2 regions of the Fructilactobacillus fructivorans genome follow, and region 2 is predicted to be linked to the other one. Evidence: predicted binding sites of a transcription regulator. Region 2 holds the regulator's gene; the other holds the start of a gene.
The links. The regulator HrcA, encoded in region 2, represses chaperone genes, less so after heat shock. The targets are predictions, from matches to a motif close to TTAGCACTCNNNNNNNNNGAGTGCTAA.
Positions count from the first base shown of each region.

Region 1: the regulator HrcA is predicted to act here: its motif matches at 5,491-5,517, upstream of groES (co-chaperone GroES).

Region 1 is NZ_JOJZ01000019.1:165,421-180,829, forward strand. It holds gene ade (adenine deaminase) at 1-1,476, shown strand, start outside; gene LfDm3_RS04565 (APC family permease) at 1,528-3,363, opposite strand; gene groL (chaperonin GroEL) at 3,515-5,140, opposite strand; gene groES (co-chaperone GroES) at 5,173-5,457, opposite strand; gene LfDm3_RS04580 (redox-sensing transcriptional repressor Rex) at 5,602-6,237, opposite strand; gene tsaD (tRNA (adenosine(37)-N6)-threonylcarbamoyltransferase complex transferase subunit TsaD) at 6,389-7,417, opposite strand; gene rimI (ribosomal protein S18-alanine N-acetyltransferase) at 7,436-8,032, opposite strand; gene tsaB (tRNA (adenosine(37)-N6)-threonylcarbamoyltransferase complex dimerization subunit type 1 TsaB) at 8,016-8,741, opposite strand; gene LfDm3_RS04600 (acyl-[acyl-carrier-protein] thioesterase) at 8,743-9,510, opposite strand; gene rsmI (16S rRNA (cytidine(1402)-2'-O)-methyltransferase) at 9,521-10,402, opposite strand; gene LfDm3_RS04610 (DNA replication initiation control protein YabA) at 10,408-10,734, opposite strand; gene holB (DNA polymerase III subunit delta') at 10,748-11,773, opposite strand; gene LfDm3_RS04620 (cyclic-di-AMP receptor) at 11,782-12,108, opposite strand; gene tmk (dTMP kinase) at 12,120-12,770, opposite strand; gene LfDm3_RS04630 (YaaL family protein) at 12,868-13,086, opposite strand; gene recR (recombination mediator RecR) at 13,124-13,723, opposite strand; gene LfDm3_RS04640 (YbaB/EbfC family nucleoid-associated protein) at 13,741-14,055, opposite strand; gene dnaX (DNA polymerase III subunit gamma/tau) at 14,071-15,409, opposite strand, start outside.
Region 2 is NZ_JOJZ01000007.1:85,935-101,343, forward strand. It holds gene dnaJ (molecular chaperone DnaJ) at 96-1,238, opposite strand; gene dnaK (molecular chaperone DnaK) at 1,334-3,205, opposite strand; gene grpE (nucleotide exchange factor GrpE) at 3,245-3,808, opposite strand; gene hrcA (heat-inducible transcriptional repressor HrcA) at 3,823-4,866, opposite strand; gene ribF (riboflavin biosynthesis protein RibF) at 4,957-5,901, opposite strand; gene truB (tRNA pseudouridine(55) synthase TruB) at 5,910-6,821, opposite strand; gene rbfA (30S ribosome-binding factor RbfA) at 6,883-7,236, opposite strand; gene infB (translation initiation factor IF-2) at 7,258-9,795, opposite strand; gene LfDm3_RS00555 (L7Ae/L30e/S12e/Gadd45 family ribosomal protein) at 9,825-10,124, opposite strand; gene rnpM (RNase P modulator RnpM) at 10,111-10,413, opposite strand; gene nusA (transcription termination factor NusA) at 10,433-11,542, opposite strand; gene rimP (ribosome maturation factor RimP) at 11,556-12,029, opposite strand; gene LfDm3_RS00575 (PolC-type DNA polymerase III) at 12,147-15,409, opposite strand, start outside.

The DNA of each region.
Region 1 (15,409 bases), on a different contig from region 2:
GAGAGTTCGTTAGTGACTCCGAGTGAATTGGGCAAGTTATTATTAAAACATGGCGTAACCACCATTTTTGCAGATCCACACGAAATTGCGAACGTCATCGGTAAGGATGGGATTAAGTACATGATTACCGATAGCAGAAAAACACCCTTAGACATCTTTTACATGTTGCCATCCAGTGTTCCGTGTGTCCCATTTGACCATAATGGCGCCACTCTTACCGCTAACTCTTTACACGAATTTTACCAATATCCGGAGGTAAAGGGACTAGCCGAGGTAATGGATTATCCCGCTGTTGCTAGTGGTGAAAATGATATTATGGCTAAAATTAAAGACGCCAAGCAACATCATCTAAGTGTTGACGGTCACACCGCTGGATTTAACGATCAACAATTAGCCGTCTATGAGAAAGCCGGAATTCAAACCGATCACGAAAGTACCACTCCGCAGGAAATTAAGGAGCGACTTAGACATGGCTTCAAGATCTTTTTACGTGAAGGAACAGTCGAACGCGATCTAAAAAGTACGCTGCCCGCCATGAAGGAAGAAGATCCCGTTAATTTCTCCTTTTGTACTGATGATAAGTTGATTTCGGATTTAGTTGACGAAGGAAGCATTGATGACAACATTCAGTTAGCTTTAGGAGCGGGCGTTAAACCAGAATTAGCCTACACTATGGCCAGCTTTAATGCTGCTAAAGCCCATCAGTTAAGCCAAGTGGGAAAACTTCAACCAGGGTTTAAGGCCGACCTTAATATTTTGAACGATGTTAATAATCCAACCCCCGTTCAAGTAATTAAAAACGGTCAGATTGTCACCGAAAATCATAGTCATCCTACGCCCTTTACAGAAAATACCGTTCATGCCGAATTTAAATCTAACCAACTCCGTTTACCTCTAACTACTGGTAAGGCCCACGTTCTTGGCATCAAACCTAATCACATCGATACAAAACACCTAATTTTAAATATCCCTCCTACTGATAACTTTCAAAGTGACCCAAGTCAAGATATTTTAAAAATCGTGGTAGTTGAGCGTCACCACAACTTAGGTACCGTTGGAGTTGGCTTAGTCCAAGGATTTAAAATTAAACATGGTGCAATCGCAACCACTATTGCTCACGATGATCACAATATTGTAGCCGTTGGAACGAGTGACCATGACATTGAACAAGCTATCAATAACTTAATCACTGCTGGTGGTGGAATTTCAGTTGTAAACAAGCAACAAACGTTGAGCACCCTTGCTCTTCCCGTGGCTGGACTGATGTCAGATAAGGATTATCGAACGGTTGCTAAGGAAACCAAACAAATTTATCGCGATTATAAACAAATTGCCGCTCCAATTGATTTCGATCCATTCATTACCCTGTCCTTTTTAACGTTACCCGTTATTCCAACGCTTAAAATGACCGATCAAGGACTGTATGACTTTAACCAACAACAATTTATTAACGTTAATGCCTCTTCTCATATGTAAACTAAATAAAAAAATCAGGCTACCCGCGAAGGTAGCCTGATTTTTGTTTAATTACTCACTCAAATGATAGTTGTAAGTCGATACAATAATATCTTGACGTGAATTTAACGCAGTTCTCAATCGAACAGCAGTCTGGTTATGAAGAACCTGTTGCCAGTAGTGTTTTGGCACAAATTGAGGAACCAAAACCGTGGTCGTATAATTACGATCTTCATCCTGCTTAGCAATTACATCACAGAATCTCAGTACTGGATCAACCACTGAACGATACGAAGTATGAATATCAACAAATCGAATGTCTGGATATTCTTCTTTGAATTTCGTAGAAATCTTCTCTTCTTTTTGTGGATTATCAGCGAACGAAACATGCATTGCAATTACGTTATCACCAATGGAACGCGCGTAATTGATCGCTTGTCTAGTAACTTGAGTAACGTTTCCAACTAGCACAATTACCGTTGAACCAGCGTACGTATGATTCTCGTAATTAGGATCAGTTGAGATCCGAAGTTGTTCTGCAATTCGTTGATAGTGAAGATGAATCTTGTAAAACATCAAGAGAAGTAATGGCATGATGATCAAGTATGGCCATACGTTTGCAAAGTGAAGTGCAAACAGGAAGACCACCAGCATAACAGAGATAAAGGCTCCAATGAAGTTAATCACGGCCTTCATTGGCCACCAACCCTCTTTGTTTCTGAACCAATGAACGATCATTCCTGATTGAGATAATGTAAATGGAACGAACACACCAACGGCATAAAGTGGAATTAAGAGGTTGGTCTTACCCTTAAAGAGTACGATCAAAACGATGGCACCCAATGCCAATGAAATAATTCCATTTGAATAGCCCAATCGGTCACCCTTATCTAGGTAAGCGTGAGGCAGGTATTTATCCTTAGCCATGTTGTAGGCCAGGATTGGGAAAGCTGAGAAACCGGTGTTAGCAGCAACGGCCAAGATCAATGCGGTTGCCAACTGAAGTAAGTAATACATGATCCCGTGACCAAAGACATTCGTACCAATCTGTGAAAGGACGGTGTCTTTAGCGTTAGGAATAACTCCCATGTAATAACTCAGGAAGGTAATCCCAGCAAAGAAAATTCCTAAAATAATGGCCATAATTCCTAACGTATTAGCAGCATTCTTTCGCTTAGGTTGCTTAAAGTTAGGAACCGCATTACTGATCGCTTCAACTCCGGTTAACGATGCTGATCCAGATGAGAACGCCTTAAAGAATAGAACTAGGGTCATTCCCTTAACGGAAGCATTTAATGGTGCATAAGCATGATAAGTAATTTTATTAGTTAAAATATTGTAAGCACCGACAATGATTAAAATGATAATCATCACGATGAATAAGTACACTGGAATAACCAAGAAAGATGCGGAATCATGCATTCCCCGCAGATTCAAAATCATGATAAACACAACAATTAAGATGGCAATTGGAATCTGATAATTGTACAACGCAGGAATGGCTGAAGTAATCGCTTCAGTTCCTGATGTAGTTGAAACAGCAACCGTCAGCATGTAATCAACTAGTAGTGAGCCACCTGCCACTAGACCAGCTGTATCACCCCAGTTAGTTCTAGCAACTACATATGCCCCTCCACCTGAAGGATAAGCATAAATGATCTGTCGATAAGACAATGTGATCGCGGCTAACAGAACTAATACTAGTAGTGCAACCCACATTTGATACATCAAAGCTGCAGTTGATAAAGTAATCAAAACTGCAGTGATCTGTTCAGTACCATAAGCAACTGATGACAAAGCATCCGATGATAATAAGGCTAAGCCTTTGAACTTAGTAAGAGACTGACCAGAGCCTTCCGTTGTTTTAAGCGGACGTCCAATAATTAGTCTTTTTAAATACCGCCACATTTAATCCATACTCCTTTAATATGTCATATTTAACTTAATAAATCCTTAATTTTAAAGTCAAATGCAATTGTACTACATTAACCTAGATAATTCATCATAATTGAGAATAAAAAAAGAGTCCATACGGACTCTTTTTTTAATCAAACTTTGATTACATCATTCCACCCATTCCAGGTTGTTGTGGAGCGGCTGGTTGATCATTATCATTTTTTGGTTGTTCGGCAACAACGGCTTCAGTAGTCAATAGAAGAGCTGAAACAGATGCAGCGTTTTGAAGTGCTGAACGACTTACCTTGGTTGGGTCAACAACTCCAGCGTTGATCATGTCTTCGTACTTACCAGTTAAAGCGTTGTAACCAACTCCTGGTTTTTCATCTTTCAAATGATCAACGATAACTGAACCATCGACACCAGCATTTTCAGCAATCTGTCTTACAGGAGCTTCAAGTGCTTTAACAACGATGTTGATTCCGGTTGCTTCGTCACCTTCAGCAGGGATCTTAGCAACGTCCTTTAAGATGTTGACATATGCAGTACCACCGCCGGGAACAAATCCCTCTTCAACGGCAGCTCTCGTAGCATTTAGAGCATCTTCAATTCTGTATTTACGTTCTTTAAGTTCGGTTTCAGTAGCTGCACCAACTTTGATAACAGCAACTCCACCTGCCAACTTAGCCAAACGTTCCTTCAACTTGTCACGGTCAAAGTCAGAATCAGTGGCATCAATTTGTTGTTTGATTTCATCGATTCGTTTGTCGATTGCTTCTTTGCTACCCTTACCTTCAACAATAGTAGTGTTGTCTTTAGTAACGTTAACTTTGTTAGCTTGACCTAATTGATCAATAGTAGTGTCTTTTAGATCTAAGCCAAGATCAGAAGTAATTACAGTACCACCAGTCAAAGTAGCGATATCTTGTAATTGTTCCTTACGACGGTCACCAAAGCCAGGAGCTTTAACAGCAACTACGTTAAATGTTCCACGCATTTTGTTCAAAACAAGGGTTGGAAGTGCTTCACCACCAATGTCATCAGCAATGATCAATAGTGAACGACCTTGTTGAACGACTGATTGAAGTAATGGCAAAATGTCTTGGATATTATTAATTTTCTTGTCAGTAATTAGAATGTAGGGATTATCTAAGTTAGCTTCCATTTTTTCTTGGTCGGTAACCATGTATTGTGACATGTATCCACGATCAAATTCCATTCCTTCAACAACGTCTAGGCTAGTGTCAACACCACGTGATTCTTCAATAGTAATAACACCATCATTACCAACTTTTTCCATTGCGTCAGCAATCAAGTTACCAACTTTTTCGTTGGCAGATGAAATTGAAGCGATTTGAGCAATATCATCTTTGCTAGTTACTTGATGGCTCATCTTGTGAAGACTGTCAACGGCTGTTCTAGTAGCTTTTTCAATTCCTTGACGAACACCAACTGGGTTAGCACCAGCAGTAACGTTCTTCATACCTTCCTTGACAATTGCTTGAGCAAGAACAGTAGCAGTAGTAGTACCATCACCGGCAACATCATTAGTCTTTGAAGCAACTTCAGATACTAATTTTGCACCCATGTTTTCAAAGTGATCTGGAAGGTCAATTGATTTAGCAATTGTAACACCATCATTTGTAATGGTTGGATCTCCAGCTTTTTCTTCTAGAACAACGTTACGTCCCTTAGGACCCATCGTTGTTTTTACAGTGTCAGCTAATTTGTCAACACCATTTAACATTGAATTTCTAGCATTTTCAGAAAATTTAATCTCTTTAGCCATGATTATCACCTCATATTAATTTATTTTTTTAATTATTTAACGATTGCAAGTAAATCTTTTTCATGCATTACAAGGTATGGAGTACCATCGTATTCAACCTTTGTACCTGCATATTTATCAAACATTACCATGTCGTCTTCTTTAACAGAAGGGGCAACTTTTTGTCCGTTATCAAGAACTCGACCTGCGCCAACAGCGACAACTTTACCCATCTGTGGTTTTTCTTTAGCGTTGTTTGCTAAAACAATTCCACCGACATTTTTTTCTTCTGGTTCTTGCACTTCGACAATTACGCGATCTCCTAATGGTTCTAACACGTTAATCCCTCCAATGAATATCTTTGTTAAATTTTAGCACTTGCACTTATCAAGTGCTAACTTACATTCTTAATATATTATTTTTTTCAAATTATTGCAAGAACTTTGCCCAGTAAAAACAAAAAAGCATCCAAAATTGGATGCTTAATCTTTATCATAATGATCAATAAAATAAATCAATGTTTGTAGTTCATTGGTTAAATCAACATTATGAACTCTGATTTCTTTTGGAACCGATAGTCGAACCGAAGTAAAGTTTAAGATTCCCTTGACCCCAGCCTTAGCCACTTGATCTGCAACCTGCTGAGCAACTTTACCAGGTACCGTAAGAATCACAACACTGATTTGTTGATCTTTCAGTTGTTTAACCAACTGATCCATTGGATAAATAGGAACTCCACCCTGAATGGTATTAACGTTTTTAGGGTTAACATCAAAAGCAGCAGAGATCCGAATATTACTATCCATATGAAAGTTAAAATTCAAAAGAGCGTGTCCCAAATTACCAACACCGATTAAAGCTACATTGGTAAGTTGGTCTTGGTTCAGGATCTTCTTAAAGAACTCTAGTAAACTATCTACGTCGTATCCGTAACCCCGTTTACCAAGGGCACCAAAATATGAAAAGTCACGACGAATGGTGGCAGAATCCACCTGAATCGCGTCGGCTAATTCATTTGATGATATTCGTTTCTTACCACCGTCATGTAAAATATTTAAATAACGGTAGTAAAGCGGCAATCGTTTTGCGGTTGCTCGCGGAATTTTTGTCTCAGCCATTTCTAAATCTCCTATTATTATTGTCGAGATTAATAAGTCACAAGACCAATTCTACCATAAAGAAATTGTTTGTGAAATAATATAAAAATGAAAGCGTCTGAAAAGCCCGACAACGTAGGACAAATTAATTTTTTAATTTGTTATTAACGATTTAATTCTCATTTGGAGCCCATTCAAATTCTAATCCAGGATCAGCATTTAACGAAGCTTTGCCAGCTTCCTGATGGTGCTGCATTGCCGCCGCAGCGGCACCTATCATAGCTGCATTATCACCACATAACTTTAATGGTGCTTTAACAAATTCGACATTTTCCTTACTTGCGACTGAAGCCAGTCGTTCTCTAATCCCATGATTGGCTGCTACTCCACCAGCTAAAATGAACTCTTTGGCAGGATATTTTTCAAGTGCACTTTGTGATTTTTCTGCCAAGACATCCACCACAGCGGCTTCAAAACTGGCCGCTAAATCGTTCTTATTTAGAGTCTTTCCAATCTGATCGGCATGATGAACCGTATTAATAAAAGCACTTTTTAATCCGCTAAAACTAAAATCATAATTATCATCTGCTTCCATAGCACGTGGAAAGGCAAATGTATCCTTACCCTTTTGTGCCATAGCATCGACGGTAGGACCAGCTGGATAATTAATTCCTAGTACTCGTCCAATTTTATCAAATGCTTCACCAGCAGCATCATCCCTTGTTTCACCAATGATTTCGAACTTACCTTCCTTGGGCATCCAAACTAGCTCGGTATGACCACCAGAAACAACGAGTGCCATGGCTGGAAAAGTAATTGGTTTAACAAAGTTAGTTGCGTAAATATGCCCCGCAATGTGATTAATCGGAATTAGTGGCAGATTATGTGCCCAGGCAACCACCTTAGCAGCTGTAACTCCGATCAAAAGAGCACCAACAAGTCCAGGACCATATGTCACAGCGACTGCGGTTAAATCATCGTATGTAACGTTAGCTCGCTGTAAAGCATCATTGATACAAATGGTAATTTCTTCAATATGATGTCGACTAGCTACCTCGGGAACCACTCCGCCAAATCTTTGATGACTCTTAATTTGAGTTGCAACAACATTGGATAAAATTTTATTCCCGTTTTTTATGACGGCCACACTTGTTTCATCACAACTACTTTCAAATGACAAAATCATACTGTTTTCTTGCATCTCACTCACCGTTTCTAACTATCTTCCAAAATTATTTGGGGCTACTTTTTGCTTAGATAGATCTAATTTCATTACTACGGCATCTTCACCATCGTTATAGTAATCCGGATCAATTCCAACTTGAATAAACCCAAGATCACGATTTAAATCTTGCGCCTTAATATTACTTAGGCGAGTCTCAACTGAGACACTTCGTAATTTCATTAATCGTGCTCTTCTAATTACCATCGTTAATAAGAAATAGCCAAGACCACGATTCTGAAACTTTGGTAACACGGCGATGTTTTCAACGTGACAGTTTTTACTATCACGTGAAATGTAACACCCAACAAACGCAATCAATTCATCCGCTTTACGAATCACCATGTATAAACTATTTTTATGTTTTTTTAAATCATTTAAAAAACGTTCTCGATCCCAAGCAGCCTTTTTATCATAAACTTCTTCTTCAACGTTCACAATATCAGGAATGTCGGTAATAGAACCCTTCCCAAAATAGTAATCAGTTCCGTTAATATCCACAATGTGGTTTTGAATCTGAAGTCCTCGTTGAATTTTGGCTTCTTCTTTTTTCTTCAAATTCTTTTTTAACCATGATTCAATTTTTCTCAACATAGGACTCGTTTTCCCTCCCAGGGTTCAACTTTTGCCAGTCGGCTTGTGCTTTAGTTAAACGAAGATAATTAGGATTAAAATTATTAATGTTGGAAACCGGGTCCTGCTTTTCTCCATAAACCCCGATCTTGGCAGCTTGTGGTAAATTATCAATTCCGGTTAAGCTCTTAAAATTCGTTCCAAAATGTGATTTCAAACGATCCACAAAATGATCAACATCACTTCCAACGAAGATGATTGGTTCATTAAATTCGTCAAGCTTCTGTAACCACTTATCAAAATTGATGTGTTGATCTTCAATCACAACCTCGGGACCACTTTGAGAAGTCCGATACAATCCTGTAAACAAATTATCATTTCTACCATCAAAAAGCGGAACCACCAGCTGATGTTCCTTTTGAACGTTTAGGGCAAGTGCCATTAAACTTGAAATACCAACTAAATCAATGTTTAAAGTATCTGCTAACACCTTCCCCACCGTAGTGGCAATCCTAATTCCGGTGTAAGACCCTGGTCCATTACTTATAACAACTCGATCTAAATCCTGGGGAGTTAATTTGGCATACTTAACCAGTTTCTCAACAATGGGCATTAAATATTCCGCATGCTTTCGATGCGTAGTCATGGTAGTCGTTGCCAAGACCCGTTCATCATCAAGAACGGCCACTGTTAGTGGTTGATTAGAGGTATCAATTGCTAAAACATGCATGTTATTTGCTTCCTTTTTTATCCAACTTTTTCCATTTCACTTCAGCAATCGATTTAGTACTTCCATTAACTGAAATATCATGAACAGTTTGAATTTGATTATCGGTATTGATGAACTTACCTCGACTTAACACGGGATCTCCGTACGTAACTTCGTCTTCATATTTGATGCTTACTTCCGTTGGCACATGAGAAGCCAGAAAATCATAAGGCAAGACGTCTACCATCCATCCTATGTATTTAGCATTATTAACATGAGAATTCCAATCAATATCAGTAAAACGAACGTGATACTCGGTTTGCATAATATCATGTTCATCATGAATCTTCGGAATCTTGTTTAACCGTTGAATTCTTCTGACTCGATCACAGTGATAAGGGATGACCATGGCTTCATCCAACTTCACCATTTTTCTCGATTGAATATCCATCATGACCCATAGGCTACCAACATGAACTAATTCATTTCCATCCATATCTCTTACCCAGAACTCACGATATGCAAAGTACTTTGTATATGATGATCCCCTCGTTTGCACTTGAACCTTCTCATGAACCCTCGGTAAACGAGTGATATCCATATCGGTTTGAGCTACCACCCATGTAACCCCATGTTCAATGACATACTGAGTCCCTACTCCAAGTGCAGTGGCTTGATCTTGTGAAATCATGATAATCACATCAGTTAGCATGGATAAGGTCATGTTACCTAAAAGGTTAGTCTCATAGTATTCAACTTCATGATTTTCAGAAAAAATATCTCCAGTCATTTTCTTCCTCTTATTCTAAGTGATGGTATTGATTATAGACATCCTGGCGTACTAACCCATTTTGCTTAGCTACTTTCTTGATTGCAGCATTGGGCTTATCACCATTACTAATCAATTGGTCAATCTGCTCTTCAACCGATAATTGAGCCTTATTTTCATCTGGCTTCATGATTTTAAAACCATTGGGATTACCAGCGATCAGAATCACAAATTCACCCCGGATTTCATTCTCCTTAGACCAGTCTACCAAATCATCAATTCCACCACGCACGTATTCTTCGAATTTTTTGGTAAGTTCTCTTGCTAAAGTTGCTTGTCGGTTACCAAACACTTTCTGCATGTTTATTAACGTCTTTTTCAATCGGTGTGGCGCTTCATAAAAAATCAAGGTCGGATATGCTTGTGCTAAAATTTCCAACTCATCCACTTGTTCCTTTGGCTTCCGTTTTAAAAATCCATAAAACAAAAAGGGCTGTGGTTTAAGCCCGGAAGCAATTAAACTAGTAAGTCCAGCATTAGGACCAGGAACGCTTATCACGGGAATGTCATTTTCAACACATTGTTGAACTAACTCACGTCCGGGGTCACTAATTGAGGGCATCCCCGCATCACTAACCTGTGCAATTGAGGTGCCTGCTCTTAGTTTTTCAATTAATTCCGGTGCACGCTGTTCTGTATTGTGTTCATGAAAACTAATTTGCTTGGTCGTAATGTCAAAATGATTTAACAGCTTCTGCGTGTTTCGGGTATCTTCGGCAGCAATTAAATCCACATCTTTTAAAATATTAATCGATCTAATTGTCATATCATCAAGATTCCCAATTGGGGTGGGGACCAGATACAAGCTGCCAGTATTATGATTTGCAAAACTCTTTTGAACTGATAAATCCACTTGAATTACCTTTCTCCGTATATAATATCGGTACAAAACATACAACTACTGTTACTATCACGCCGTTTGCCATAAAACTGGGTACAAACATGAAACCCTTCATTGTACAATTTCTCTAAATTCTTCTTCGACATTGAAAGTTGTTGCTTCTTTTTATTTTTGCCGTCTTTTCCAGCAATTAATTCCCGAAGATGTTCATTTTCAATTTTCAGTTCTGAATTCTCCTCAATGACTTTATCCACTTCATCACGAAGGTCGCCAATTCTCTCACTCATTAATTCTGATTGCGACTTTAAATTATTAAATTCCTCGTTAACATCTGATTCTTTCAATCGACTTTTACTCCTAACCTTCAATGACTGCTAGACAATTTAGGGTAATAACTTCCAAAATGTTCTGAAAACTAACATTTATATCCTGTTTTCGGGTACTACCTAAAATTGATGTAATGATCGTAATCAATTGTTCATCGGACAATTTGAGTGCCATTTTCTTCAAAGCAGTATACTGATCGCCAAATCCTAAACTATCAGGTTGAGAATCTTTAAATTTTACATCAAAAACGTCCTTAAAAACCTGATAAATCATCTTTAAGGTCATTTGTTGCTCAAAACGTCCCGTGACAAGTGGCATAAAATTGGTTTGAACATTCGTAAAAGCACGATAATCGTCCTCAACTAACTCATTAAACCACCGTTCAACGGTTGCTTTCATCTTGTTAAACCAACCATCTTCAAGCATCTTGTCAAGTGACGCTAAATTGCCAGTTAGTTCTAAGATTAACTGGCTAGATGTTTTAGACAACCCTTTTTTAGTTACGTATTTAATCAGATCATCTTCGTTAATCTTAGGAAATTCTATCAACTGTGTCCTTGAAATAATCGTCGGTAAAATTTTTCGATAATCGTCGGTAAGTAAAAAAGAATTAACTTGTCCGTTCGGCTCTTCGATAAACTTCAACAAGCTATTAGCAGCACTGGTAGTCATAGTATCAGCATCATCAATAATAAAAACCTTTTGATTCCCTTCAACGGCACTCTTAGAAAACTCACGCTTTAAATAGCGAATTGAATCAACTTTGATACTCCGTCCATCAGGTTTTACCATCACAACGTCAGGATGCTCATCTTTAGCAATTCGAATACATTCATTGCAAACACCACAAGGCATGCCATCTTGAACGTTTTTACAAAATAAACGCATTGCAATGGTTTTAGCAACCGCTAGCTTTCCAAGACCGTCTACTCCTGAAAAAAGGTAAGAATGACTAAGATCATTAGCTGTCACCACTCCCATAAAGTGTTGGGTCAGTGATGGCTGCTTTCGTTTTGCTTCATTAATTACGCTTTGCGCAGGATTTTCTTCTACCATTATATTAATTAGAAACGGTTTAGTGATTCCATTGGTAAAATCATCACCGTAGCTCCCCCAACTTGAACTTCAACTGGGTAAGAAGTTTCGCTAATGCTACCAGCTAAACTAACGGGTGGTGTCATGTACTGCTTTCTGGTTTCACAAGTTGACTTAATGATATCTAGAATCTCGTCAACTTTGTCATCTTGAGCACCAATTAGATAGGTAACGTTCTTAGCCTTTAAAAATCCACCCTTAGTAGATAATTGGGTGGCCTGAATCTTATGTTTGATGAATTCAGATTGTAGTTTAGCTGCGTCCTTATCCTGGACAATTGCAATAATTAGTTTCATGGCTGATCCTCCTATTTGTTCTTATTAAAATAATTTCCTGCTCGTTTATATAATACGGAAAGTACTTGATTTACTACTTCATCAATTGGTTTGGTAGCATCAATTTTGATAACACGCTTAGGATCCCGCTTAGCGATACGATCATAGGCATCATGGACCCTAACGTAAAAATCATGCTCCTGAAGGTCAAGCCGATTAACTTCACCACTTCGATGCTTGGCAATGCGTTTCAAACCAACATCAACGGGAACATCAAAGTAAATCGTCGTGTCCGGCATGAGTCCCTCAGTAGCAAATTGATTCATGTCCAAGACGGCTTTTTCGCCAAGCTCACGACCACCACCCTGATACGCAATTGAACTATCAAGATAACGATCACACAACACTAATTGGTTGCTTTTTAAAGCTGGTAAAATGATTTTTACCAAATGTTCCCTTCTGGCAGCCGCAAATAAAAGTGCCTCACATCGATCATCCATATCAGTCTCATCTTTATTTAAAATGACCTTTCGAATCTGTTCTGATACAGGATTTCCACCTGGCTCGCGAGTAGTTAACAATTGCTTACCAAGGGCTGGTTTGATCTCATCAACCACCTGGTTTAAAACCGTAGTCTTACCGGCTCCATCAGTACCTTCAAATGTAATAAATTGTCCTGTCATATTCGATTCATTCCCAGCATTTTTGCTATTTTCATTGTACTTTAAGTTATATTTAATGTCTATTTAAAAAGCCAGCTAGTGTTTAGCTGGCTTGCGTTTAGTTTTCGTATACTGATGGCTGAATTCGATCATTTTTAATGTTACGTTTCCGTGCTTGACGATACATAAACATGTATTTTTGTTTGGTCAACATCGTCTGAGCAAACAAGTGATTATCTGTCTCAGAAACAGCTTGTTCAGTCTGGACCGCTTGATCCCAATCATTTTTTAAAAAATTAATCGTATCTAACAACTGGTCATCATAATTTTGTTTCATAGAACTATATCTAAATAAAGAAAACATAGCTAATTCCTCACATTTCAGTTCGTCCCGAAACTGCCTTAGAAAGTGTCATCTCATCTGCATACTCAATGTCGCTTCCGACAGACAATCCATGAGACAATCTGGTAACTTTAATTCCAGCTGGTTTGATTAACTTTGCTAAATACATTGCCGTAGCTTCTCCTTCTGGAGTGGCATTGGTGGCAATGATGACTTCTTTAACTTCTTCATTTTTCTGCAAGCGTTTGATAAGCGAGCTGATGTTGATGTCCTCGGGACCCTTTCCCTCAATTGGTGAGAGAACCCCATGTAAAACATGATAAAGACCGTTGTAATCCTTCATCTTTTCCATGGTCATAACGTCTTTAGACTGTTCCACAACCATAATCTTGCTTTGATCACGGGTTGGATCGGAACAAATCTCACATGGATCTGTCTCGGTAATGTTGCCGCAAATTGAACAAAAACGTAAGTCATTTTTAGTTGAAGTCAAAGCATCCGCAAAGTTTTTCACGTCAGTTTTATTCATATCAACCGTATAGAAAGCCAATCGGGTAGCCGTTTTTCTGCCAATTCCTGGTAGATGCATGTAACTATCAATCAGCTTAGCAATTGGTTCTGGATATTGCATTTAAATCCCTTCTTCTACTACATGCCAGGAATATTCATTCCCTTAGTGTACTGACCCATTTTATCTTGGGTATCCTTTTCAATTTTTCCTAAAGCATCATTAACGGCACTGATCACCAAGTCAGAAAGCATGTCAGGATCATCAGGATCAATGGCATCTGGTTTAACGTTCATGTCTTTCATCTTACGATCACCGGTAAAAGTAACGGTTACCATATCTTCAGGTGCTTTACCGACAAATTCACTCTTTTCAATTTCAGCCTGTTCAGCCTGCATCTTTTGTTGCATTTTTCTGGCTTTTTGCATCATCTTACCCATATTCATTCCGTTCATTATTATTTCTCCTTTTTAATCGTCTTTAACATTAATTATATCATTACCAAACATTTGCTTGGCTTGATTAAGGGAATCATTATCTTTTTTACCCTTTGTATCTTCAGGTTGTTCATCACTTGAAGCATCAGGAGCATCGGAATTGGTCTCTGAATTATTCGCTTCTGACTTGTCAGCTCCTGATCGGTGCTTCTTTAGATAATCACTTCTAATTTGAGGCCACTCATCATTTGGAACAAATACCACGGTGGGAACAAAACCGAGAATCCGATCGAGCCCATTTTGGAGGGCATCCATTAGATCTCCATCAGTTCCAGCTTTTTGGTACAAAAAGCCATAATCAAACGCAACTACAACACCTTGATCACTTGCCGCAACAGGATTAGAAACGTGCATTACAGCTCGTTGAGTGACTGAAAGCGACTGCAACAGCTCCTGCCAAATGTCTTGGTAAGCCGTTAGGTCTTTCCTGGTAGCCTTGCCCAATACCTCGTAGACTTTAGTAAGGTTTACCTGAACTTGCTTATTAGAACCTTGATGATGAACTGACTTGGACTTAGTGACATTTTGATCCTTAGTCTCATTAACGGGTGACTTCTTTTTTGAGCCACTCAGTTCAGATTTTAACTCCGAAACCTGGTTTTTGAGATCTGAGAGTTGCTGTTCAAGTTCCTTAGTCCCGCTAATTTCACCATGATCCTCATCTTTTGAACCGACAACTGTCCCAGATTTCTTGGCGTTAGCAAGTTTAACCGTTAGTATATCAAGATAAACATCAGGATGAGATGAATAACGCATCTGATTTTGAACATCACTCATAATTTCAACGTACTGATAGATTAGTTCACTACCGATTTCGCCAGCAATCTTTTTAAAATTGCTGCCCAAAAGTCCTAACTCACTCTTTTGGACCATTTCGGGATCTTGATGATAAAGCAAAATATTCTGACAATAATCAACTAAATCTTCAATAAATTGATTAGCGTCTTTCCCATCATCTAAAATTTCTTGAACCATTTTTAATCCCGTTTGAACGTCAGAATTAAAAACAGCTTCAATGTATGACTGTAGCTTATCCCTAGTTACACTTCCAGTCACGGAAAGTGCACTCTCATAAGTTACCTTATCATTACTATATGAAAGGGCTTGATCTAAGATACTCAATGCATCCCGCATTCCACCTTCAGCACTTTTAGCGATTACCTTCAGGGCTTTATCATCATAATCGATGTTCTTTTCTGAAAGAATGTATTCCATTCGCTTTAAGATGTCACTAGCTTTAATCCGCTTAAAATCAAACCGCTGTGTCCGTGAAATAATGGTAGCCGGAATCTTTTGTGGTTCAGTGGTCGCT
Region 2 (15,409 bases):
TGCAATTCGTTCAAGTCGTTATTACTATTATAACAACCCCACATATGTATAACAAACAAATAAAGGAGTGGCCACATGGCTACTCCTTTATTTGTTTACTTAAATGCATCTTTCATTTTATCAAAGAAATTCTTATTTTCATCGATATTAGTATCACCACTAGCTTCAGCCAGTGCTTGTAAGGCAACCTTTTGCTTAGAGTTAAGTTTCTTTGGTGTTTGAACCTTAACTTTAACCATTTCATCACCATTACCATTTCCATGTAACTTAGGGGCACCCTTTCCTTTCAAACGGAAAACAGTGCCAGTCTGGGTTCCAGCAGGAATCTTCAAGTCAACGTCACCATGAACTGTTTTGACTTGAATTTCTCCACCAAGAGCAGCGGTTGCAAATGAAATTGGTTGATCAAAGTAAATAGTTGGACCGTCTCTTCTAAAGTACTTACTTTGAAGTACTCTAAAGATTACATACAAATCACCATAAGGTCCACCGTTTTCACCAGCGTCTCCTTGGCCTTGCATATGCATTTGTTGGCCTTCTTCAACACCAGCTGGAACAGTAACTTCAAGTGAGTGTTGTTTCTCAACTTTACCAGTTCCACCACATGTTGGGCACTTGTCTTTGATAACTTTACCAGTTCCACCACATACAGGACATGGTTCCTGAGTCTGCATCTGTCCAAGTGGTGTATTAACAGTCTTAGTTACATAACCACTACCATGACAGTTGGAACAGGTTTCTGGTTTAGTACCTGGTTTAGCACCAGTTCCATGACATGTCGGACAGGTTTCTTCACGATTATATTTAATCGTCTTCTTAGTTCCAAAGACAGCTTCATCAAACGTTAACGTCATTTGATATTGTAAATCACGACCACGACGTGGTGCAGTTGGATCAGCTCGACGTCTTCCGCCACCGCCGAAAATATCATTAAAGATATCAGAAAAGTCACCAAAACCAGCACCTTGACCGCCGGCATCAGCTCCGGCACCACCGCCAAAGCCTCCAAAGCCTTGGGGACCATCCGCTGAGCCATACTGATCATAGTTAGCTCGTTTCTTTTTATCGCCTAAAACTTCATAGGCTTCAGTAATTTCCTTGAATTTTGCTTCTGCATCGGGAGCCTTATTAATATCTGGATGGTATTTTTTGGATAATTTTCGATAAGCGTGTTTAATGTCATCTTCACTGGCACTTTTATCAACGCCTAATACTTTATAATAATCTTTACTAGCCATTAGCTCGCCTCCAAACTCAAATAATACAACAAAAAGCCAAAGCCTACCAAACCGACTTTAGCTTTCGTCAATTTTAACAACGCCAATCGCCAAAACTACTTTTTGTCATCGTCATGAACTTCATGGTAATCGCCGTTAACAGTGTCGCCATCATCATTTCCATTTCCTTTATCTGATGATCCACCATTAGCGTCATTTCCACCTTGTTGTCCTTGACCAGCTTGGCCTTGGTTTTGTTGATACAATTTGACTGCTAAAGCTTGAACTTTTTCGTTCAAAGCATCTTTCTTAGTCTTCATTGCATCAGTATCGCCATCTTCTTTGGCTTTTTTGAGTTCGTCTTCAGCATCTTGAGCTGCCTTAATTTCATCATCTGAAACCTTACCTTTAACATCCTTCAATGTTTTATCAGTCTGGAAGATCAATTGGTCAACTTCATTATTCAAATCGACTTTGCTCTTCTTTTCCTTATCAGCATCTTCGTTGGCTTCAGCTTCTTTCATCATCTTATCGATTTCATCGTCTGAAAGACCATTGGAATCTTTGATGGTAATTTTTTGTTGTTTACCAGTTCCCTTATCCTTAGCGGAAACATTAACAATTCCGTTTTTATCAATATCAAAGGTAACTTCAATTTGTGGAACACCTCTTGGTGCAGCAGGAATATCAGTTAATTGGAAACGACCTAGTGACTTATCATCAGCAGCCATTGGACGTTCACCTTGTAAAACATGAATGTCAACAGCAGTTTGATTATCAGCGGCAGTTGAGAATGTTTGTGACTTTGAAGTTGGGATTGTAGTATTTCTATCGATTAACTTAGTAAATACACCACCCATGGTTTCAATGCCTAATGACAATGGAGTAACATCAAGCAAAACGACATCCTTAACATCACCAGTAATAACTCCACCTTGAATAGCTGCACCTAGGGCAACAGCTTCATCAGGGTTAATTGAATGGCTAGGTTCCTTACCAGTCCATTTTTGAACTTCTTCTTGAACAGCTGGAATTCTAGTTGAACCACCATTAAGAATAACTTGGTCAATGTCACTTGCTGAAAGTCCAGCATCCTTTAAAGCATTGTCAAGAGGAGCTTTTGTTTTTTCAACTAAGTCAGAAGTTAATTCATTAAACTTTGCTCGAGTAAGAGTTGTTTGTAAATGAAGTGGACCATTTTCACCAGAAGAAATAAATGGAAGTGAAATTTCAGTTTGAGTTACACCAGATAAGTCCTTCTTAGCTTTTTCAGCAGCATCTTTCAAACGTTGCAAAGCCATCTTATCCTTTGAAAGATCAACTCCGTTTTCTTTCTTGAAGTTATCAATCAACCAGTCCATGATTCTCTTATCGAAATCATCTCCACCTAAGTGGGTATCACCATTAGTTGAAAGAACTTGGAAGACTCCATCCCCTAATTCAAGGACAGAAACATCAAAAGTACCTCCACCTAAATCATAAACTAAGATTTTTTCATCTTTGTCTTTTTTATCTAAACCATATGCAAGTGAAGCTGCAGTAGGTTCATTAATAATTCTTTTAACATCAAGTCCGGCAATTTTACCGGCATCTTTGGTAGCTTGACGTTGAGCATCATTAAAGTAAGCAGGAACAGTAATAACTGCTTGACTAACAGTGTCGCCAATGTAATCTTCAGCATAACCCTTAATGTATTGCAGAATCATTGCTGAGATTTGTTGTGGGGTATATTCTTTACCATTTGCCTTAACTTTGTAACCCTGTTCACCCATGTGACTCTTGATTGATACAACCGTATCTGGGTTAGTAATTTCTTGACGCTTGGCAACTTCACCAACTTGGATATCACCGTTTTTAAAAGCAACTACTGAAGGAGTGGTTCTTGATCCTTCTGGATTAGTAATGATTTTTGGTTCATTACCCTCCATAACAGCTGCAGCTGAATTAGTAGTTCCTAAATCAATACCAATAACTTTATTACTTGCCATACCTAAAACCTTCTTTTTATATATTTAATAACAATTTAATTACTGTGCGACTACCACCATTGCTGGTCTTAGAATTCGATCAGCAATTTTATATCCACTTTGAAGAACGGATACCACGGTGCCCTTTGGATGTTCATCACTTGGGGATACCGTCTGAACAGCTTGATGCTGACTTGGATCAAACTCCACTCCATCAGCATTAATTTCAGAAATATCATTATCCTTCAGAGCTTTTTCGAGGTGTTGCTGTACCATTTCGATTCCCTTTTTTAATTGCTTACCGTTTTCGTCAGAAACGTCAACGTTAAGCGCCCTTTTTAGGTCATCCATAACAGGAACAACATCTTTTGCAAAATCTTGTGCACCGTATTTAACTATATCAGCGCGTTCCTTTTTGTTTCGATTTTGAATGTTTTGAATCTCTGCTTCAGCTCTCAAGTACTTATCTTGAACTGAATCTAATTTTTGTTTTAATTCATCAATCTTTTTTGCGGAATCATCTTTTTCATCCGTTTCTACATCTTTCTTTGGTTCGCTTGACTCGTCAACATTTTTCGATTCATCTTTAATATCTTTATTTTGTTTTTCTTTATCGCTCGCCATTTTGAACCTCCTTCTTATTTATCATAATTATTATAGTATCCGTTAATCCGCTTTTGAAGTTCATCTTTAAACGCATCAACTAGTCCTAAAACTTTTGGATAAGCCATCCGGGTCGGTCCAATCACAGCAATTCTTCCCATGCCATGAACACCAACATCATAAGTTCCGGAGATAATACTATAATTCTTCAATAAATCATTTCGTAGCTCGGAACCAATCATAACAGAAATGGGTTTAGCATCATTATCCAAAATCTGAGCCATGTTCGAATTATCGCCGAACATTGAATAAAGTGGCTTCATATTCTTGATGTCTTTCTTATCGTCCATTGTGTCTAACAAATTCATTCTTCCACTAACAAAGAAATGGTCTTTAAGCGATTTATTAATGACGTATTCGAATGCACTGACAAAATTTTCAGAAGAAGTTAAATAATCTCTAATTTCCTCAGGAATTGTAGTTTTAAGTTCATTCAAAACTTCGGGAATAGATTTACCTGAAAGTTTGTCATTAACTAAGTTAGTTGCTTGAACTAACTTATCCTCATCAATGTGATCATTCGTTATAAATGGTTGACTTTCAACTTGTCCATCATTCATGACAATGATAGCCATTACTTGATGATCAGATAATTTAATCAGTTGAAAATGTCGTAAAGTCTCTGTATTAGTCTGCTCAGGGCTTAATGTCATCGCCGTATAATCGGTTAGACTAGATAAAATATCAGCAGATTGTTTTACAATATCATCAATTTGCTGAAAAGTTCCGCCCAAAGCATTATGAATTAAACTTTTCTCTTCATTATCAACTAGTACGGGAGCAACCAAATTATCAATATAATATCGATATCCTTCATTTGAAGGAACTCTTCCGGACGAAGTATGAACCTTTTGAATCAGATTTTGGCCACTCAACACAGCCATCTCATTTCGAATGGTAGCAGAACTAACATTCATCGGGAGTTGACTCGCTAATCGCTTCGATCCGATTGGAACACCGTTGTCAGTATAATCATCAACAATGTACTTTAGAATCATATTTTGTCTCTCAGTGAGCATTCTTATCACCTCTTTTAGCACTCTTTATTATCAAGTGCTAACGTACATTTATACCTTACCAAAGGTACACAAGAACGTCAAGAAATAAGACTACTGGTTTTTACGCTCCTTAAAATACAAACGAGTATTATTTTCATCAATTTTTAACTGATCAATCAGTGGTTTAGGACCCTGATACTTAACTTCATCTCGCATCTTTGACAACCATCTAACTTTAACCCGATTCCCATAAATATTCTGATCAAAATCAAGGATATTAATCTCTAGAGTAACGGGATTATTGTCCCCAAAGGTTGCATTTTTACCGATAGAAGCCATGGCCTTATACCAAATATCATTGACTTTAATTTCTACTACGTATACTCCTAATTTAGGTAAACGTTGCTTATCTGAATACTCAATATTTGCAGTTGGAAATCCTAATTCACGTCCACGAGCCAATCCATGAACTACTACTCCATCATTTTCAAACCCATAACCTAACAGCCGATTAACCGTTTGGATGTGTCCTTGATCAAGATTACGTCGAATGCGAGTCGAACTAACCTTTTGGTCATCTAGTTCATCTGCACCAACACTTATAACATCGAATCTCCCATTAGCATATCCAGGAAGCTCGGTCATCCCGGCATCTTTTTTTCCATAAGTATGATCAAATCCCGCAACAACCGTATCAGCCTTCAAACCAACGAGATAATTATCCACAAATTCTTGCGGCTGCTGGTCTTGAAATGCAAAATTATAATTTACGACATAAACATTATCCACGCCCAATTGATTAAACAATTGCAGCTTTCGATCAAGTGGGGTGAGATACCGTTTAGCATTCCCATCCAATTTCTTATATACCAATGAAGGATGATGATCATACGTTAAAACTGCTAGGGGGAGTTTCTTTTGCATTGCAATTTTTTTGGCTTTATTAATCACTTTTTGATGACCCAGATGGACGCCATCAAAGAATCCCATTGCAATCACCTGGGATTCCTTTTCGTTTCTTTCACCGAGTGGATATGATAAATAGTCGACTTTCATAATTTCCTCTAATCTAAATCAAACATTTTTTTGGGTTTATAATTATTTTCTTGTTCATTTTTATAATATAAAGCCCGATCAATATTACTATACTTTAAAACTATCATCTCATCTTCGCAAGCTACTTCATCAATACTCAAAAAGCCGCCATGTTTAACACGATTCCATTGTTCATCAGTAAGGATGATGGTTTTAAAACCTTTTAAAGCGTAAGAAATAGGAAAAATAATCTTATCAAGTTTATGAGCATTCACCGCATGATCGAGATCATCAAACGTAACTGTATCAGCAAGGTTAAATCCACCACTTTGGATTCGTGTCAACTTTGACATTACAGCTGGAACTCCTAGTTTACGTCCCAAATCAGTTGCAAGCGTCCTGATGTACGTTCCCTTACCACATCGGACTTCAAAGGAAAAAGTTTGCGTCCGACTTGTATTATCATATGAACTACTATTCAGACGAACAAACTGCTTAACCTCAATCTGACGTTTCGGACGTTCAACTTGTTCCCCCGCTCGTGCATACTCATACAGTCTCTTTCCATTAACCTTCACAGCAGAAAACATGGGTGGAATTTGAATGGATTGACCCAAAAACGAATTTAAGGTTTGGTCAATCTTTGCATCAGGAATTGGCATGAAATCAAAATTTGAATTAACAATTTCGCCATCTAAATCCTCAGTAGTGGTCGAGAAACCAAGTGTGATGGTCCCCTGATAAACTTTTCCAGATTGCATAAGATAATCAACTACTTTAGTAGCATGTCCTAAACAGATGGGAAGGACCCCATCAACATTAGGATCAAGTGTTCCACTGTGTCCGACTCGTTTTTGTCCGATAATGTGACGAATCTTACTTACACAATCAAAACTTGTCATTCCCCGTGGTTTATATAACGGAACAATCCCAGTAATCAATATCTTCACTCCAATCCTATCTACGCAAAAAAGACTGGAAATTAACATTCCCAGTCATTTTTTATTTATCTTTTTTATTTAAATTATCAATTAATCGATCAATTTTACTTCCATATTGGATTGATCCATCACGTTCAAAATGAATCTCAGGTGTTACATAGATACTTAAACGGTGACCAAGTTCTCCTCGAATTAGTCCAGTAGCTTTATCCAATCCTTTTTGAACTTTTTCTTGATCAGCTTTATTGTCAGACAAACTACTGTAGTAAATCGTAGCTTGTTGTAGATCACCAGTCACTTCAACACCAGTGATCGTAACACCTTGAACCCGTGGATCACGAACTCGTTTGAGCAAAATGTCGTCGACTTCTTTTTGAATCTCTTGCTGTAGTCTTCCTACACGATATTGCGCCATTATAATCACTCCTTACGGCTCTTACTTAGGCTGCACTTCTTTCATGTGGTATGCTTCAACTTTATCTCCGACTTTAATGTCGTTGTAGTTTTCAATTGTCAAACCACATTCAAAGCCTTGTTTGACTTCTTTAACATCATCTTTAAAACGCTTCAAACTGCCAAGTTCACCATCATAGATGACCACATTATCTCTAATCAAACGAACTTTGCTGTCACTTCGAACGTATCCATCAAGCACCATTCCACCAGCGATGGTCCCGACCTTAGAAGCTTTGTAAATTTGTCTTACTTCAATATTTCCAGTAACTTCTTCTTCATAAGTTGGATCTAACATACCCTTCATAGCAGCCTCGACATCATCAATGGCGTTATAAATAACCTGATAAAGACGAATATCTACTTTGTCGGTTTCAGCTTGAGTCTTAGCCTGTGGAGTAGGACGAACGTTAAAGCCAATGATAATTGCATTACTTGCTTCTGCAAGAGCAACATCACTTTCATTAACGGCACCAACTGAGGCATGAATAACGTTGACCTTAACGCCTTCTACATCAATTTTCTTTAAACTGCCAGCTAATGCTTCAACTGACCCTTGCACATCAGCTTTAATAATCACATTAACCTGTTTCATGTCTTCTTGCTTCATTGAATCAAACAAATTATCCAATGTAACCCGATTATTTTGCTTTCGTTCTTCAATTTGGCTTTCTTTGGCACGTTCTTCACCAGCTGCACGAGCCGTTTTTTCGTTATTAAAGACAATGAATCGATCTCCGGCTTCTGGAACATCATTTAATCCAGTAATTTCAACGGGAGTCGATGGCTTAGCATCTTTAATATCTTTGCCATTTTCATTGGTCATAGTTCGTACTCGTCCGAAAGTATCTCCAACAACGATTGGATCACCAACGTGTAAAGTTCCCTGTTGGACCAAGAGCGTAGCAACTGGACCTTTTCCTTTATCTAGACGTGCTTCAACAACTGATCCTGCACCATTTTGTTTAGGATTAGCTTTAAGTTCAAGCACTTCAGATTGAAGCAAAATCATATTCAATAATTCATCAACGTTAGTTCCATTCTTAGCAGAAATATCAACAAAGATGGTATCTCCACCAAAGTCTTCGGGTACTAACCCATAGTTCATTAAATGCTCTTTAACATGTTGTGGATTAGCATTGGGTTTATCAATCTTGTTTACAGCAACAATGATTGGAGTACCAGCTGCCTTAGCGTGATCAATGGCTTCAACAGTCTGTGGCATTACTCCATCGTCTGCGGCAACTACCAAGACGGTAACATCCGTGATATCAGCACCACGAGCTCGCATTGCCGTAAAGGCCGCATGCCCTGGGGTATCCAAGAAGGTAATGGTTTGATCACCATGCTTCAATTGGTAAGCACCAATTGCTTGAGTAATTCCACCTGCTTCACCAGCAGTAATATGAGAATGCCTTAAGTAATCAAGTAAAGTAGTCTTACCATGATCAACATGACCCATGATAGTAACTACTGGAGGACGAGACTCCTGATAATCAGTATTGTGTTCTTCTTCATTAAAGAATTTATCAATATCTGAAACATTGACATTTTCTTTTTCTTTAGCTTCAATTCCATAATCAGTAGCTAACAATTCGATGGCATCTTTATCTAGTGATTGATTTTGATTAACCATCATTCCCAACATAAATAATTTTTTAACAATTTCTGCTGGTTCTCTATGCAATAACTTACCAAGATCTTGAGCATTCATGCCATCTTGGTAAACTAAGACCTTAGGTAATGGACGGCTCTTACGTGTTGGAGCAGCGTTCTTCTTATGATTCTGACGAATCCTTTGATTCTTAGAATACATATTGTAACGACTATCACGACGCTTGTTCCGCTTCTTACCCTTTTTGTTCTTATTACGGTTTAAACTTCCGCCGAATTTTCCACCTCCATTATTATGTGGCTTAGAGGTGTTATTAACTGGCTTCTTATTTGTTCCGTTATTACTACCAGGAGTATTAGCATGATGATTATTATTAGGACGGGTAGTACTTTGACCATTAGCATTATTGTGTGAATGCTGATTAGTTGGATGGTTATTACTGTGATTAAAGTGATTATTAGAGTTCTGATTACGATGTTGCGTATTACTATGACCACCGTTATTATGAGCATTCTCAGGACGTTGGGTATGGTTATTGTTACTATGCCCATTATTTGAGTGTTGATTTACCACTTTATGATCCGAACGGTTGGTTTGATGTTGACCATTAGCATGATCATTTCTATTAGAATTGTTATTATGATTATTTCTACCATTAGAAGTGCCATGTCCATTATTACTATTGTGGGAGTCAACAGGCTTTTTGGATGGAGCGTGTGTGTGTACGCTTCCATTTGTAGCCTTTGGATTATTTCTGAGCGCACCTCGTACGGTCTTCTCCTGATTTGAATCAAGCGATGACATATGGTTTTTAACCGTAAAACCGTTTGACTTGGCTGTATCAATCACACGTTTGCTAGGTACATTAAGCTCTTTGGCTAATTCATAAATTCTTTTTTTGGCCATATAATCACACTCCTTTACTTATATTTTTATTATTTTAATTCTTTAAATTTTTTCGAAAATCCCTTATCTTCAATTGCTACGATTGATCGTTTCATTCCAATCGCGTCACTAAGATCATCTTTAAGCATACCAGTATTAACTGGAACTTCATAGAATTTACTTTTATCTAAGAATTTCTTTTTAGTGCTTGCACCACAATCTGACGCAATAAATAAATAGTTTACTTTTCTATTTTTAATTGCGTTTAAAACAATTCCTTCACCTGATATTATTTTACCAGCTCGTCTGGCAATTCCCAATAAGTTTAAGACTTTATTATAATTTGTCATTATCAATTAGTTCCTGCCGAGCCTGTTTATGGTCTACATAATCAATGAGTTTATCATAAAAATCATCCGTTAACGTCACTTCAAAAACTTGATCAAGAATTTTATCTTGTTTAGCCTTTTTAGCGGTCTCAACGTCAATCTTAACGTATGCTCCCCGACCAGATTGCTTACCAGTTGGATCAACTGAAACATTTCCTTCTTTATCACGAACAATTCTCACTAATTGTCGTTTAGGAGCCATCTCACCAGATACAACGTCTTTTCGCATTGGTACCTTTCTTTTTCTCATACCAGTACCTCCTCAAAAACTATTCTTCATTTTCTTCCTCATTAGAGATAGAATCATCAGAATCATTTTCATCACTGTCATCCTCATCATTGCCATTCATTTCAGATTCAGATTTAATGTCAATCTTATATCCCGTTAATCTAGCAGCTAAACGAGCATTTTGACCACGTTTACCAATGGCAAGTGATAACTGATCATCAGGAACGACAACAGTGCATGAACGATCATCACCATCTTTAAAGATCACATCGACAACATCAGCTGGGTTTAGAGCATTTGCAATATAGTCAGCAGGATTTTCATCCCATTGAACGATATCCATATTTTCTCCACCTAATTCATTCACGATGGTTTGAACTCTCGTTCCTCTTGGACCAACACTAGTTCCCACTGGATCAATGTCAGTACTATTAGAACGAACCGCAACCTTAGCGCGATCGCCAGCTTCACGTGCAATGGAAACAATCTCAACCGTTCCATCATAAATTTCTGGAACTTCTTGTTCAAATAAACGTTTCAACATTCCTGGTGCAGTCCGACTAACAAAGATCTGTGGTCCCTTTGATGAATTTTCAACGTTAGTAACGTACACCTTTAGCTTATCCTGTGGGCGATAAGTTTCATTGGGCATCTGATCATTCTTTGCCATAACGGCTTCTACTTGACCAAGATTCATATAAACAAAGCGACTATCTTGACGTTCAACTTCAGCGGTAACAAGTTCATCTTGGTACTTACTGTACTTATCGTAAACCGTTTCACGTTCGGCTTCTCGAACTCTTTGGGTAATGACCTGTTTAGCGGTTTGAGCTGCAATTCTACCAAAGTTCTTTGGCGTTACCTCGAACTTGATTTCGTCACCCAATTCATACCCTTTATTGATGGTTAAAGCTTCTTCAAGACTAACTTCTAAACGCTGGTCTTCTACTTTATCAACCACTTTTTTGACCGCATAAACATGAATACTACCGGTTTTTTCGTCAAAGTTAACTTCAACGTTTTGGGCCTGATCAAAATTACGTTTGTACGCTGATGACAAGGCTGCTTCCAAAGCGTCAATCACAACTTCTTTTTTGACACCCTTCTCTTTTTCAAGTTGATCAAGTGCACTTACCAGTTCTTTACTCATTTTAATCTCCTAACTAAAATTCAATTGCTAATCTGGCTTTTGAAATTAATTTTCTTGGAATTTCTAATTGATGAACTCGCGTTTTATCTTTAACCGATAACGTTAGTTGATCATCATCCAAACTTTCAAGTGTACCTTCAAACGCTTTTTTTCCATCCAACTTCTGGTACAAAGAAACATGGATGTATTTTCCGATTGCATTTTGATAATCAGACTCTCGTTTTAATGGTCGCTCAGCACCTGGTGAAGACACTTCCAAAAAGTATGGTTCATCAAATGGATCTGGATCCAGTTCATCAAGTTTTTCACTAAGTTGATCACTGACTAAAACACAGTCATCCAAGCTAACCCCTTGGTCTTTATCAATATAAACTCGCAAATACCAGCTTCCACCTTCTTGAACGTACTCAATGTCATAAAGGTAAAAATTGTTGTCATCTAAAATCGGTTGGACGGTTTTAGAAACTCTATCAATAACTTCGCTCAAATACTTACCTCCTAAAAAATACCAATAAAAAGAGCGAGCATTCCTGCTCACTCATCAGAAGAGTTTATAATTACTATTATTACTATACCATACACATCAAACAATATCAACGAAGCCCTAGAGATCAAACAAACTAAGCTGATTTTCATCCGGTAAATCGTTTAAGACTCCATTTTGCGTCATAAATTCAATGATTGTTTTAGATACCTTACCACGTTTAGCAAGATCTTCCTTTGAAATAAACGGTTTATCTTCTCTAGCAGCAACAATTTGCTTTGCAACGTTCAATCCCAAGCCCGGAACCGCTCTAAATGGTGCAATCAGCTTATTGCCATCAATTAGCCACTCAGAAGCGTCAGAGCGATTAATGTCAACCATTTCAAATTCGAAACCGCGCTCTAACATTTCATTAGCAATCTCTAAAACGGTAAGAAGATTCTTTTCCTTGGTAGAAGCATCGGTTCCTTTATTATTAATCTCTTTAATACTTGATTTTACTGCTTCTTTTCCATGACTCATGGCAACAATGTCAAAATCATCAGCCCGAACAGAAAAGTAAGCAGCATAATAAACAAGTGGAAAGTAAACTTTAAAGTAAGCAACTCGCAGGGCCATCAAAACGTACGCAGCAGCGTGAGCCCGAGGAAACATGTACTTAATTTTTAGACATGAATCAATGTACCACTGTGGAACTCCAACATCCGTCATTTTATCTTGCCACTCGTCTTTAATTCCACGACCGTGACGGACCTGTTCCATGACCTGAAATGAAGTCTCTGAATCTAACCCCCAGTTGATCAAATCAGTCATAATATTATCACGACATCCAATAACGTTCGCAATCGTAGCCGTTCCATCTTTAATCAACTCTTCTGCGTTTCCTAGCCAAACATCAGTCCCGTGGGACAAACCAGAAATCTGGAGTAATTCAGAGAAATTGCTAGGCTTAGTTTCTTCTAACATTCCACGAACAAAACGAGTCCCAAATTCAGGAATCCCTAAAGTCCCGGTTTTAGAAAATACCTGTTCAGGAGTTACTCCCAGAATCTTAGGACTGGCAAACAACGACATCACTCCTGGATCATCCATTGGGATGGTCGTTGGATCAACCCCAGATAAATCTTGTAGCATTCTGATCATAGTGGGATCATCATGTCCTAAAATATCAATTTTTAAAATATTGTCATGAATGGAATGGAAATCAAAATGGGTTGTTTTCCAAGCAGCATTCTGATCTTCAGCAGGATACTGGATGGGCGTAAAATCGTAAATATCCATATAATCGGGAACAACAATAATCCCCGCTGGATGTTGACCAGTTGTTCTTTTAACTCCCGTGGCTCCCTTTGAAAGCCGATCAATTTCTGCATTTCTAAATCGCTTTCCAGTGTCACGTTCATAGGCCTTTACATAACCATAAGCCGTCTTATCAGCAACGGTTCCAATCGTTCCCGCACGATAAACATTTTTCTCACCGAAAAGAACCTTAGTGTAATTATGGGCAATTGGTTGATAGTCTCCAGAGAAATTTAAATCAATATCAGGAACTTTATTTCCCTTAAATCCTAAGAAGGTTTCAAACGGAATGTTATGACCGTCTCCTATCATCACCGCCCCACATTTAGGACACTTTTTGTGTGGAAGGTCAAAGCCAGAACTATATTCACCCTTGGTAAAAAACTGGGAATACTGACAATTAGGGCAACGATAGTGAGGTGGTAAGGGATTTACTTCAGTGATTCCAGACATGGTAGCAACTAAACTAGAACCAACTGAACCCCGTGATCCAACCAAGTATCCATCCTTATTACTTTTCGATACCAATCGTTGGGCAATTAAATAAATAACAGAGAACCCATTTCCAATAATACTTTTTAGTTCTCTATCGAGTCGTTTCTGTACAATATCTGGAAGGGGATCACCATACAAACGATGCGCGGTATCTAACGTTCTTTGTCGAATTTCGTCCTCCGCACCTTCCATTCTTGGTGTATACAACTTATCTTTAAGTGGTTTCACATCATCAATTTTATCAGCAATCTTATTAGTGTTGTCCACTACAATTTCTTCAGCCTGATCTTCACCTAAGAAGTTAAAATCTTTTAACATTTCATCGGTAGTTCGAAAGTGTAAATCAGGTAATTCTTGTCTGTTAAGTGGATTGGCCCCACCCTGCGAATGAATCAAAATTTTCCGATAAATATAATCATGAGGGTCTAAATAGTGAGCATCACCAGTTGCGACTAATGGAATATCCAACTCATGAGCAATTTCATACATATTCTTAATGATCTCTTGCAGTTTCCCACGATCACTAATTAACCCCTGATCGATCAGCGGCTGATAAGCAGCTTGGGGTTGAACTTCAAGATAATCATAAAATTTAGCTTTGTTTAAGGCTTCCTGTTTTCCCTTTTGCATCATCGCGGTAAAAACTTCTCCGCTTGAACATGCTGATCCAATGAGCAATCCCTCACGAAATTTTTTGAGCTGACTTCGTGGAATTCGGGGAACCCGATAGTAATAATCAACATGAGCAATTGAAACTAATTTAAATAAATTTTTCAATCCAGCCTGCGTTTGCGCAAGAATAACGGCATGAAAAGGACGGGCATGTTTATAAGCATCATGTTCTTCCATGTGATCATTAAGCTGATCATGGTACTGAATGTTGTACTTATCTTCTGCTTCCTTTAGGAACAAATAATTTAAATGTCCCGTAGATTCAGCATCGTAAATAGCTCGGTGATGGTGCTCAAGTGAAACATCAAACTTTTTCGCTAATGTGTTTAAACGATAACTTTTAAAGTTAGGATATAAAAACCTTGCCAACGTCAACGTATCAATAATCGGATTACTAATCTTATCCATTCCATGACGTTCATATCCAGTATTCATAAAACCAACATCAAAGGTTACGTTATGGCCAACGATAATTGCATCACCATAAAACTCTCGAAACAATTTAAATACTTCTTCTTCAGATTTTGATCCAGCTACCATATCATTCGTAATCGAAGTTAAATTAGTCGTCTGTTCCGATAATGGAAACCCTGGGTCAATGAATTCTTCAAATTGATCAATTACGTTATTGTTTTGCATTTTTACGGCTGAAAGTTCAATGACCTTATCATAAATAGCTGACAATCCCGTCGTTTCAACGTCAAATACAACGTATGTAGCATCTTTTAATGCTGTATGTTTATCGTTATAAGCAATGGGCTCACCATCATCAACGACGTTTGCTTCCATTCCGTAAATCATTTTTATGTCATTATCACTTGCCGCATGATAAGCATCCGGAAAGGCTTGTACATCATCATGATCAGTAATTGCGATTGCCGGATGACCCCACTTCTTTGCACGACTAACATAATCAC